DNA from 2 places in the Streptomyces hazeniae genome. Region 1 is predicted to be linked to the other one. Evidence: riboswitches for the same ligand, from Rfam matches in the RefSeq annotation. Region 1 holds a riboswitch; the other holds the start of a gene.
What was found. A riboswitch is a leader RNA that binds a small molecule or an ion and turns the genes downstream of it on or off. The one in region 1 is predicted to bind glycine.
Positions count from the first base shown of each region.

Region 1 (4,603 bases):
GCAGGCCGCCCAGCAGGCCCCGCTGCCCAAGGCCCAGAAGCTCCAGCAGCAGACCCGCGTGCTCGGCGAGACCGGCGACGTCCTGAACCCCGTGGCCGAGCTGATCGACTCGGTGCTCAACGCCCCCGAGGGCCGGCTGTCCCAGCGCGAGGCCGACCGGCACGCGAAGGCCGTCCAGGAAGCCCTGGCCCCGCTGCAGGCCCAGCAGTCCCGGAACTCGTCGGACCGCGCCCCCCGCGCGAACCTGACCGCGCGCGCCGCCGTCGCGCTGGAGGCCCAGGTCGACGAGCTGCTGCAGGCCGCCGAGTCCGGCAACCAGCGCCGCATCGCCAAGGAGGCGGAGGCCACCGTCCGGGCCACCGTCAACGTGATGGCCGCCGTCGTCGCGGACGGCGAGCTGCCCGCCCCGGACATGAACGGCCTGTCGCAGCCGCAGGACGCCGCGCCGAACGCCCAGCGCGACGAGCAGGACGCCCAGGAGGAGGGCCCGCAGCTCGCGGAGAACCGTCTCGCCCCGGGCGACGCCGAACTGGAGATGCTCCCCGGCGACGCGGAGCAGGAGCTGCTCCCCCAGGAGTAAGAGCCCGACTCCTCCGCCGGGACGCGCCGCACAGTGTCCTCGTACGTGGCCCGCCGCCCCTTCCGGGGACGGCGGGCCACGTGCTGCGCGGGCGCCGACTCCTGCCGGGGCCCCGGGCCGGAGCGGGGCTATTCGAAGGCGACCGAGAGAAGGGCCGCCGCGGCGTCGCGGTCCAGGAGGACCACGGAGGCGCAGCCCTCCGGGAGGCGCCCGGCCTCCACGTCGGCGAGCAGGCGGCCCAGGGCCCGCCGGTGGCGGGCGAAGGCGTAGCGCGAGACCGTGCGGCCGCGCTCGGTCTGCCCGGCGAGCGCGACGGGCGGCGGCACGTCGAGCACCACGAGGTGCAGGCCGCGACCACGGCGCCGCGCGTCGGCCGCCAGCCAGCGCCGCACCCAGCTCTGCGTGCCGCAGTCGTGCACCACCACACTGCCGCCGGAGGCCAGCGAACGCCGCAACCCGGCGTAGTGCGCGGCGCGGGCGAAGGGCCGGTAGAGCCCGTACGGCAGCCGCTGCGGCAGCCGCCGCTGCCAGCGCTCCCTGGTGTCCTGGGAGTCGATGCGGGCCACCGCCCCGGTGCCGACGACGGTGCGGGCGATCAGCGTGGACTTCCCGCTGCCGGGCAGACCGGACACGACGACCAGGTCGCCCGACGGGAAGCGGAGCGTGCCGCCCTCGGCCGTCCCACGGAGGTCGCGGCCGGCGGCCGCGGGCACCACCGGCGCCGGAACCCCGGCCCCCACCGCCGTCGCAGTTGCGCTGCGCAGACTCTCCACCCGCGGCCTCCCCTTCCCCGTGCCGCTGACGCGCGGCGCTCGTAGGCGGCATACCCCCAGAGAGTGTCAAGAATAGGTAACGAGCGGCAAGGAGATTCCCGGGCATGCCCGACCTGCGGGACACGGGCCGGCTCGCGGATCCCGTCCGCAGGGGCCACCGAGCGGTCCTGCGTGACCGGCGACGCACGTGCGCGGGCCACACGCCCCCCCCCGGAACCCGCCGCCCCGTGGCGGGGCGTGGCGGCGCGGCCACCCCTCGCGGTCGCGGCAAGGTGCCGGGCGGGCGCGGAGCGATCGGTCCGCGCCCGCAGGGGTCACCGTGGGCGGGGGCGTGCAATGATGGCCCCCGAACTCCATACCGGCCGCTTGAATCCGCGCGGGAGAGTTCCCGCCCGTGGTCCGCTGGGCACACGGGTCGGGACGCCGAAGGAGCAAGATCCTCCCTTGAATCTCTCAGGCCCCGATACCGCGCAGGACGAGGCAGATCTGAAAAGCGGGCCGCGGCGTGCCGCCGCAGCCCCACCCAAGGTGCAAGCCGCCGCCCTGCCGGGCTCGTGGCGAACCTCTCAGGTTCCGATGACAGATGGGGAGGACATCCGTGTCACCAGCCTTGGGAGCCCCACATGAGCACGACTTCCGGTACCCCGCCGCGCACGACCGCGCTCGACGCCGTGCACCGCGAGCTCGGTGCGACCATGACCGACTTCGCGGGCTGGGACATGCCGCTGCGCTACGGCAGCGAGCGTGACGAGCACCAGGCGGTGCGCACCCGCGCCGGGCTGTTCGACCTCTCCCACATGGGCGAGATCACCGTCACCGGACCGCAGGCCGGGGAGCTGCTGGACTACGCGCTGGTCGGGTACCTGTCGAAGCTCAAGACCGGCCGGGCCCGCTACACCCACATCTGCGACGAGAACGGCGGCATCCTCGACGACCTGATCGTCTACCGCACCGGCGAGGCGGAGTTCATGGTCGTCGCCAACGCCTCGAACGCGCAGACCGTGCTGGACGCGCTCGTCGCCCGCCAGGCCGGTTTCGACGCGGCCGTGCGCGACGACCGGGACGCGTACGCGCTGATCGCCGTGCAGGGTCCCGAGTCCGCGGGCATCCTCGGCCGGGTCACCGACGCCGACCTGGACGGCCTGAAGTACTACGCCGGGCTGCCCGGCACCGTGGCCGGGGTGCAGGCGCTCATCGCACGCACCGGCTACACCGGCGAGGACGGCTTCGAGCTGTTCGTCTCCACCACCGACGCGGTGACCGTGTGGCAGGCGCTGACGGCCGCGGGCCAGGAGGCCGGGCTGGTGCCGTGCGGGCTGAGCTGCCGCGACACCCTCCGCCTGGAGGCCGGCATGCCGCTGTACGGCAACGAGCTGACGACCTCCACCACCCCGTTCGACGCCGGCATGGGCCGGATCGTGAAGTTCGAGAAGACGACGAACGAGGGCCGCTTCGTGGGCCGCGAGCCGCTGGAGGCCGCCGCGAAGCAGGCCGAGACCGCGCCGCCGCGCAAGCTCGTCGGCCTGGTCGCGACCGGCCGCCGGGTGCCGCGCGCCGGGTACCCGGTGGTCTCCGCCGCCGACGGTACGGTGATCGGCGAGGTCACCTCCGGGGCGCCCTCCCCCACGCTGGGCAAGCCCGTCGCGATCGCCTACGTGGACGCGGCGCACGCCGAGTCCGGCACCGAGGGCGTCGCGGTGGACATCCGCGGCAGCCACGAGCCGTACGACGTCGTCGCGCTGCCGTTCTACAAGCGCGAGAAGTGAGCGCCGGGCCGCAGCGCGCGGCCCTGCCCCCGTCTCAGCATCCGCACCCTTCCGCCCGCACACAGCGTCCTTCCAGGAGAATCGCACCATGAGCAACCCCCAGCAGCTGCGTTACAGCAAGGAGCACGAGTGGCTGTCGGACGCCGAGGACGGCGTCTCGACGGTCGGGATCACCTCGCACGCCGCCGACGCGCTCGGCGACGTCGTGTACGTGCAGCTCCCCGAGGTCGGCGACACCGTGTCCGCGGGCGAGACCTGCGGCGAGCTGGAGTCGACGAAGTCGGTCAGCGACCTGTACGCCCCCGTCACCGGCGAGATCACCGAGATCAACCAGGACGTCGTGGACGACCCGTCGCTGGTGAACTCCGCTCCCTTCGAGGGTGGCTGGCTGTTCAAGGTGAAGCTCGACGGCGAGCCGGAGGACCTGCTCTCCGCCGACGAGTACGCCTCCTTCACCTCGGGCAGCTGAGGCCCGCACCGGGCTCCCCCGCCGAGCACCGCCCTTTCCCCGGAAGGACCCAGGACTCCAGATGTCTCTTCTGAACAGCTCCCTGCACGAGGTGGACCCGGACGTCGCCGCCGCCGTCGACGCCGAGCTCCACCGCCAGCAGTCCACCCTCGAGATGATCGCGTCGGAGAACTTCGCTCCGGTCGCCGCGCTCGAGGCGCAGGGCTCCGTGCTGACCAACAAGTACGCCGAGGGCTACCCGGGCCGCCGCTACTACGGCGGCTGCGAGCACGTCGACGTCGTCGAGCGGCTCGCCCGCGACCGGATCAAGGAACTCTTCGGCGCCGAGGCCGCCAACGTGCAGCCGCACTCCGGCGCCTCCGCGAACGCCGCGGCGATGTTCGCGCTGCTCAAGCCGGGCGACACCATCATGGGCCTGGACCTGGCCCACGGCGGTCACCTGACCCACGGCATGAAGATCAACTTCTCCGGCAAGCTCTACAACGTGGTCGCCTACCACGTCGACGACAAGACCAGCCAGGTCGACATGGACGAGGTCGAGCAGCTCGCCAAGGAGCACCGGCCGCAGATGATCGTCGCCGGCTGGTCCGCGTACCCGCGGCAGCTCGACTTCGCCGCCTTCCGCCGCATCGCCGACGAGGTCGGCGCGCTGCTGATGGTCGACATGGCGCACTTCGCCGGCCTGGTCGCCGCCGGGCTGCACCCGTCGCCCGTGCCGTATGCCGACGTGGTCACCACCACCACGCACAAGACGCTCGGCGGCCCGCGCGGCGGCGTGATCCTCTCCAAGAAGGACTTCGCCAAGAAGATCAACTCCGCGGTGTTCCCCGGTCAGCAGGGCGGCCCGCTGGAGCACGTGATCGCGGCCAAGGCCGTGTCGTTCAAGATCGCGGCGAGCGAGGAGTTCAAGGAGCGCCAGCAGCGCACCCTGGACGGCGCCCGCATCCTCGCCGAGCGCCTGCTCCAGCAGGACGCGGTCGACGCCGGCGTGTCCGTGCTCTCCGGCGGCACCGAC
Region 1 is NZ_JAVREQ010000030.1:17,600-22,202, forward strand. It holds gene RM572_RS25225 (hypothetical protein) at 1-580, shown strand, start outside; gene RM572_RS25230 (AAA family ATPase) at 709-1,353, opposite strand; glycine riboswitch at 1,721-1,832, shown strand; gene gcvT (glycine cleavage system aminomethyltransferase GcvT) at 1,977-3,119, shown strand; gene gcvH (glycine cleavage system protein GcvH) at 3,208-3,588, shown strand; gene glyA (serine hydroxymethyltransferase) at 3,650-4,603, shown strand, end outside.

Region 2 (4,603 bases), on a different contig from region 1:
CCACGACGCAGAGACCCCCGCCCGCAGTGCTGTCCGGCCCTGCGGGCGCCGCGTCCCTCCCCGGTACGCCCGTCCGGGCGGCTGTCAGCGCCGTAGGGCAGCATCGGTGGTGTGAGAGGCGCAGCGACGGTCCTCCATCTCGACATGGACGCGTTCTACGCCGCCGTGGAGCAGGCGGCGAAGCCCAGTCTGCGCGGGAAGCCCGTGATCGTGGGCGGCCTCGGACCCCGGGGGGTCGTGGCCACCGCCTCCTACGAGGCGCGCCGGTTCGGCGTCCATTCCGCCATGCCCACGGCTCAGGCGCGCCGCCGCTGCCCCAACGCCGCCTACCTCACTCCGCGCTTCGGGCTCTACCGCCGGATCAGCGGCCGGGTGATGGAACGGCTGGCCGCGCTCTCGCCGCTCGTCGAGCCCCTCAGCCTGGACGAAGCGTTCGTCGACCTCGAAGCGGGCGGGGCCGCAGCGGACTCGGCCGCGGCCACCGCCGTCGCCCACCGCCTCCGTGCCGACATCAGGGCCGAGACCGGGCTGAGCGGTTCGGTGGGGCTGGCGGGCTCCAAACTCCTCGCCAAGATCGCCTCCGAACGCGCCAAGCCCGACGGACTGGTCGTCGTGGAACCCGGCACCGAACGCGCACTGCTGGCGCCGCTGCCCGTGCGCACCCTCCCCGGGGTCGGGCCCGCCACCGCCGAGGTGCTGCGCCGCGCCGGCATCGCCACCGTCGGCGACACCGCGGAGGCGGGGGAGGACGAACTGCTGCGGCTGCTCGGGCGGGCCCACGGCAGCGCGCTGTACGCCATGGCTCTCGGCCTGGACGACCGGCCCGTCGTCGCCGAGCGGGACGCGAAATCGGTGTCCGTCGAGGACACCTACGACGTCGACCTCACCGACCGCACGCGCGTGCAGACCGAGGTGGCGCGCCTCGCCGGCCGCTGCGTGCACCGGCTGCGGGAGGCCGGCCGCTCCGGCCGCACCGTGGTCGTGAAGGTGCGCAGCTACGACTTCTCCACCCTCACCCGTTCCGAGACGCTGCGCGGACCGACCGACGACCCCGCCGTCGTCCGCGCCGCCGCGGCCAGACTGCTCGAGGGCATCGACACCACGGCAGGGGTGCGCCTCCTCGGCGTCGGGGTCAGCGGCCTCGCCGACTACACCCAGGAGGACCTGTTCGCCCAGGCCGCCGCCTCCGCCGAGGCGGAGGGCGGTGACGTGCCGGACCCGGGCGGTGACCACGGCGCCCCGGCCCGCCCCGGCGGCGCGGCGGACGGCGGAGCGACCCAGGCGTCCGGGGAGCGGTCGCGCCGGTGGCTGCCGGGCCTCGACGTCCACCACCCGGCCCACGGCCCCGGCTGGGTGCAGGGCAGCGGCGTCGGCCGGGTCACCGTCCGCTTCGAACAGCCCGGCTCGCCGCCCGGACCCGTCCGCACCTTTGCCGTCGACGACCCGGAGCTGACCGCGACCGACCCGCCCATGCTCGTGCCCGGCCCGCCGCCCGCGGACCACTCCGCCTCCGAGGACGAGCCGCCGCTGGAGGCGAGGCCCTCCGCGGCCGGTCAGCCCTCCGAACCGGCGATCCGGCCGAAGTCCCGGTCCGGCGGCACGGCCGGCTGGCCGGGAGCGGAAGGCACGTCCAGGCCATAGTGGTGGTAGAGCTGGAGTTCCTGCTCGGGCGACAGGTGGCGGCCCACACCGAAGTCCGGCGCGTCCTTGATCAGAGCCCGCTCGAACGGCACCCGCAGCACTTCGCCGTCCAGCAGGCTCGGCTCCAGCGGCACGAACGCGTCCCGGCTGAACAGACCCGTGCGCACCGCCGCCCACTCGGGCTCCCCGGTCGCATCGTCCAGGTAGACCTCGTCCACGGTGCCGATCTTGAGTCCGTCACGGTCGAACGCTCTGCGGCCTATCAGGCTCCGCGGGTCGATGTCCGTCTGCACGCTGCCTCCAGCTGCTCGCACACTGCACGGGCCCCCTCCCAACGATTGGCCACTTCGCCCGCGACGGCCACTCGAGAGCCGCGCCCGTTCCCTTCCGGCCCCTCGCTGGTACGCTCGGGGCGAAGGCTGTCGACCCCGTGCGGGAGAGCTCTCCGGCGGCAGCGCCGGAGGCGCCGAAGGAGCAACTCCTCCCCGGAATCTCTCAGGCTCACGTACCGTACGGACGAGGTCACTCTGGAAAGCAGGGTGGGCCACGGACCCGTGCCAGGGGCTCCCCCTCACCGACGGTGAAAGCCCGGCTGCCCCCAAAGGCCCTGCCGGGTGAAGCTCTCAGGTTGCGATGACAGAGGGGGAGGCCGTCCGGGCACCGGCCGTGGTGCCCCTCGCAGGTCGCTCACGACCAGGAGGCCCCCGCAGATGACCGACAACCGCATCTCCCTCGCCGAGCTCGAGCGCGGCACGCCCTTCGAACAGCGCCACGTCGGACCCGACCACGGCGCGCAGGCCAAGATGCTCGCGCATCTCGGATACGCCTCGCTCGACGAACTCACAGCCGCCGCAGTGCCCGACGTCATCAAGAGCACCGACCGGCTCCAGCTCCCCGAGGGGCGCACCGAGGCCGAAGTCCTGGCCGAGCTGCGCGACCTGGCCCGGCGCAACAGCGTGCTGTCCTCGATGATCGGGCTGGGGTACTACGGCACCTTCACCCCGCCCGTGGTGCTCCGCAACGTGATGGAGAACCCGGCCTGGTACACCGCCTACACCCCCTACCAGCCGGAGATCTCCCAGGGTCGCCTCGAGGCGCTGCTGAACTTCCAGACCGTCGTCGCCGACCTCACCGGCCTGCCCACCTCCGGTGCGTCGCTGCTGGACGAGCCCACCGCCGCCGCCGAGGCCATGGCACTCGCGCGACGCGTGGGCAAGGTCAAGAAGGGCGTCTTCCTCGTCGACGCGGACTGCCTGCCGCAGACCGTCGCCGTGCTCCGGACCCGCGCCGAACCCACCGGCGTCGAGGTCGTCGTCGCCGACTTGACCGACGGCATCCCCGCCGAGGTCGCCGAGCGCGGCGTCTTCGGCCTGCTGCTCCAGTACCCCGGCGCCTCCGGCGCCGTGCGGGACCACCGTTCCGTGATCGAGCAGGCGCACGGCCTGGGCGCGATCGTCACCGTCGCCGCCGACCTGCTCGCCCTCACCCTGCTGACCTCGCCGGGCGACCTGGGCGCGGACATCGCCGTCGGCTCCAGCCAGCGCTTCGGCGTGCCCATGGGCTTCGGCGGCCCGCACGCCGGCTACATGGCCGTCCGCGACACGTTCGCCCGCAGCCTGCCCGGCCGTCTGGTCGGCGTCTCCAAGGACGCCGACGGCACCCAGGCGTACCGCCTCGCCCTCCAGACCCGCGAACAGCACATCCGCCGTGAGAAGGCCACCAGCAACATCTGCACCGCGCAGGTGCTGCTCGCCGTCATGGCCGGCATGTACGCCGTCCACCACGGTCCCGACGGCCTCGCCGCGATCGCCCGCCGCACCCACCGCTACGCGACCCTGCTCGCCCGCGGCCTGAGCGACGGCGGCGTCGAGGTCACGACCGGCACGTTCTTCGACACCGTCACCGCCCGGGTGCCCGGCCGCGCCGCCGAGATCGTCGAGCGGGCCCGCGAGGCCGGGGTGAACATCCGCCACGTCGACGCCGACCACGTCGGCATGGCGTGCGACGAGACCACCACCCGTGAGCAGCTCACCGCCGTGTGGGACGCGTTCGGGGTGCAGGCCGACGTGGAGGAGCTCGACGGCGCCGTCACGGACGCCCTGCCCCGGGACCTGCTGCGCACCGACGAGTACCTGACCCACCCGGTCTTCCACGAGCACCGCTCGGAGACGTCGCTGCTGCGCTACCTGCGCCGCCTGGCCGACCGCGACTACGCGCTGGACCGCGGCATGATCCCGCTGGGCTCGTGCACCATGAAGCTGAACGCCACCACCGAGATGGAGGCGGTGACCTGGCCCGAGTTCGGCGGACTGCACCCCTTCGCGCCCGCCGACCAGGCCGAGGGCTACCTCACCCTGATCCGCGAACTCGAGGAGCGCCTCGCCGAGGTCACCGGCTACGACAAGGTCTCCATCCAGCCCAACGCCGGCTCCCAGGGCGAACTCGCCGGTCTCCTCGCCGTCCGCGCCTACCACCGCGCCAACGGCGACGACCAGCGCGACGTCTGCCTCATCCCGTCCTCCGCACACGGCACCAACGCCGCCAGCGCCGTGATGGCCGGCATGAAGGTCGTCATCGTCAAGACCGGCGAAGAGGGCGACATCACCATGGAGGACCTGCGCGAGAAGATCGCGCAGCACGGCGACCGGCTGGCCGTCCTCATGGTCACCTACCCGTCCACGCACGGCGTCTTCGAGGAGAACATCTCCGAGGTCTGCGCCGCCGTGCACGACGCGGGAGGCCAGGTGTACGTCGACGGCGCCAACCTCAACGCGCTCCTCGGACTCGCCCGCCCGGGCCGCTTCGGCGCCGACGTCTCGCACCTCAACCTGCACAAGACGTTCTGCATCCCGCACGGCGGCGGCGGACCCGGCGTCGGCCCGGTCGGCGTCCGCGCCCACCTGGCCCCGTACCTCCCCAACCACCCGCTCCAGCCGCTGGCGGGCCCGGAGACCGGTATCGG
Region 2 is NZ_JAVREQ010000044.1:4,751-9,353, reverse strand. It holds gene RM572_RS27990 (DNA polymerase IV) at 112-1,641, shown strand; gene RM572_RS27985 (PRC-barrel domain-containing protein) at 1,554-1,934, opposite strand; glycine riboswitch at 2,065-2,162, shown strand; gene gcvP (aminomethyl-transferring glycine dehydrogenase) at 2,352-4,603, shown strand, end outside.
Region 2: another riboswitch for glycine. It lies ahead of gcvP (aminomethyl-transferring glycine dehydrogenase); the one in region 1 lies ahead of gcvT (glycine cleavage system aminomethyltransferase GcvT).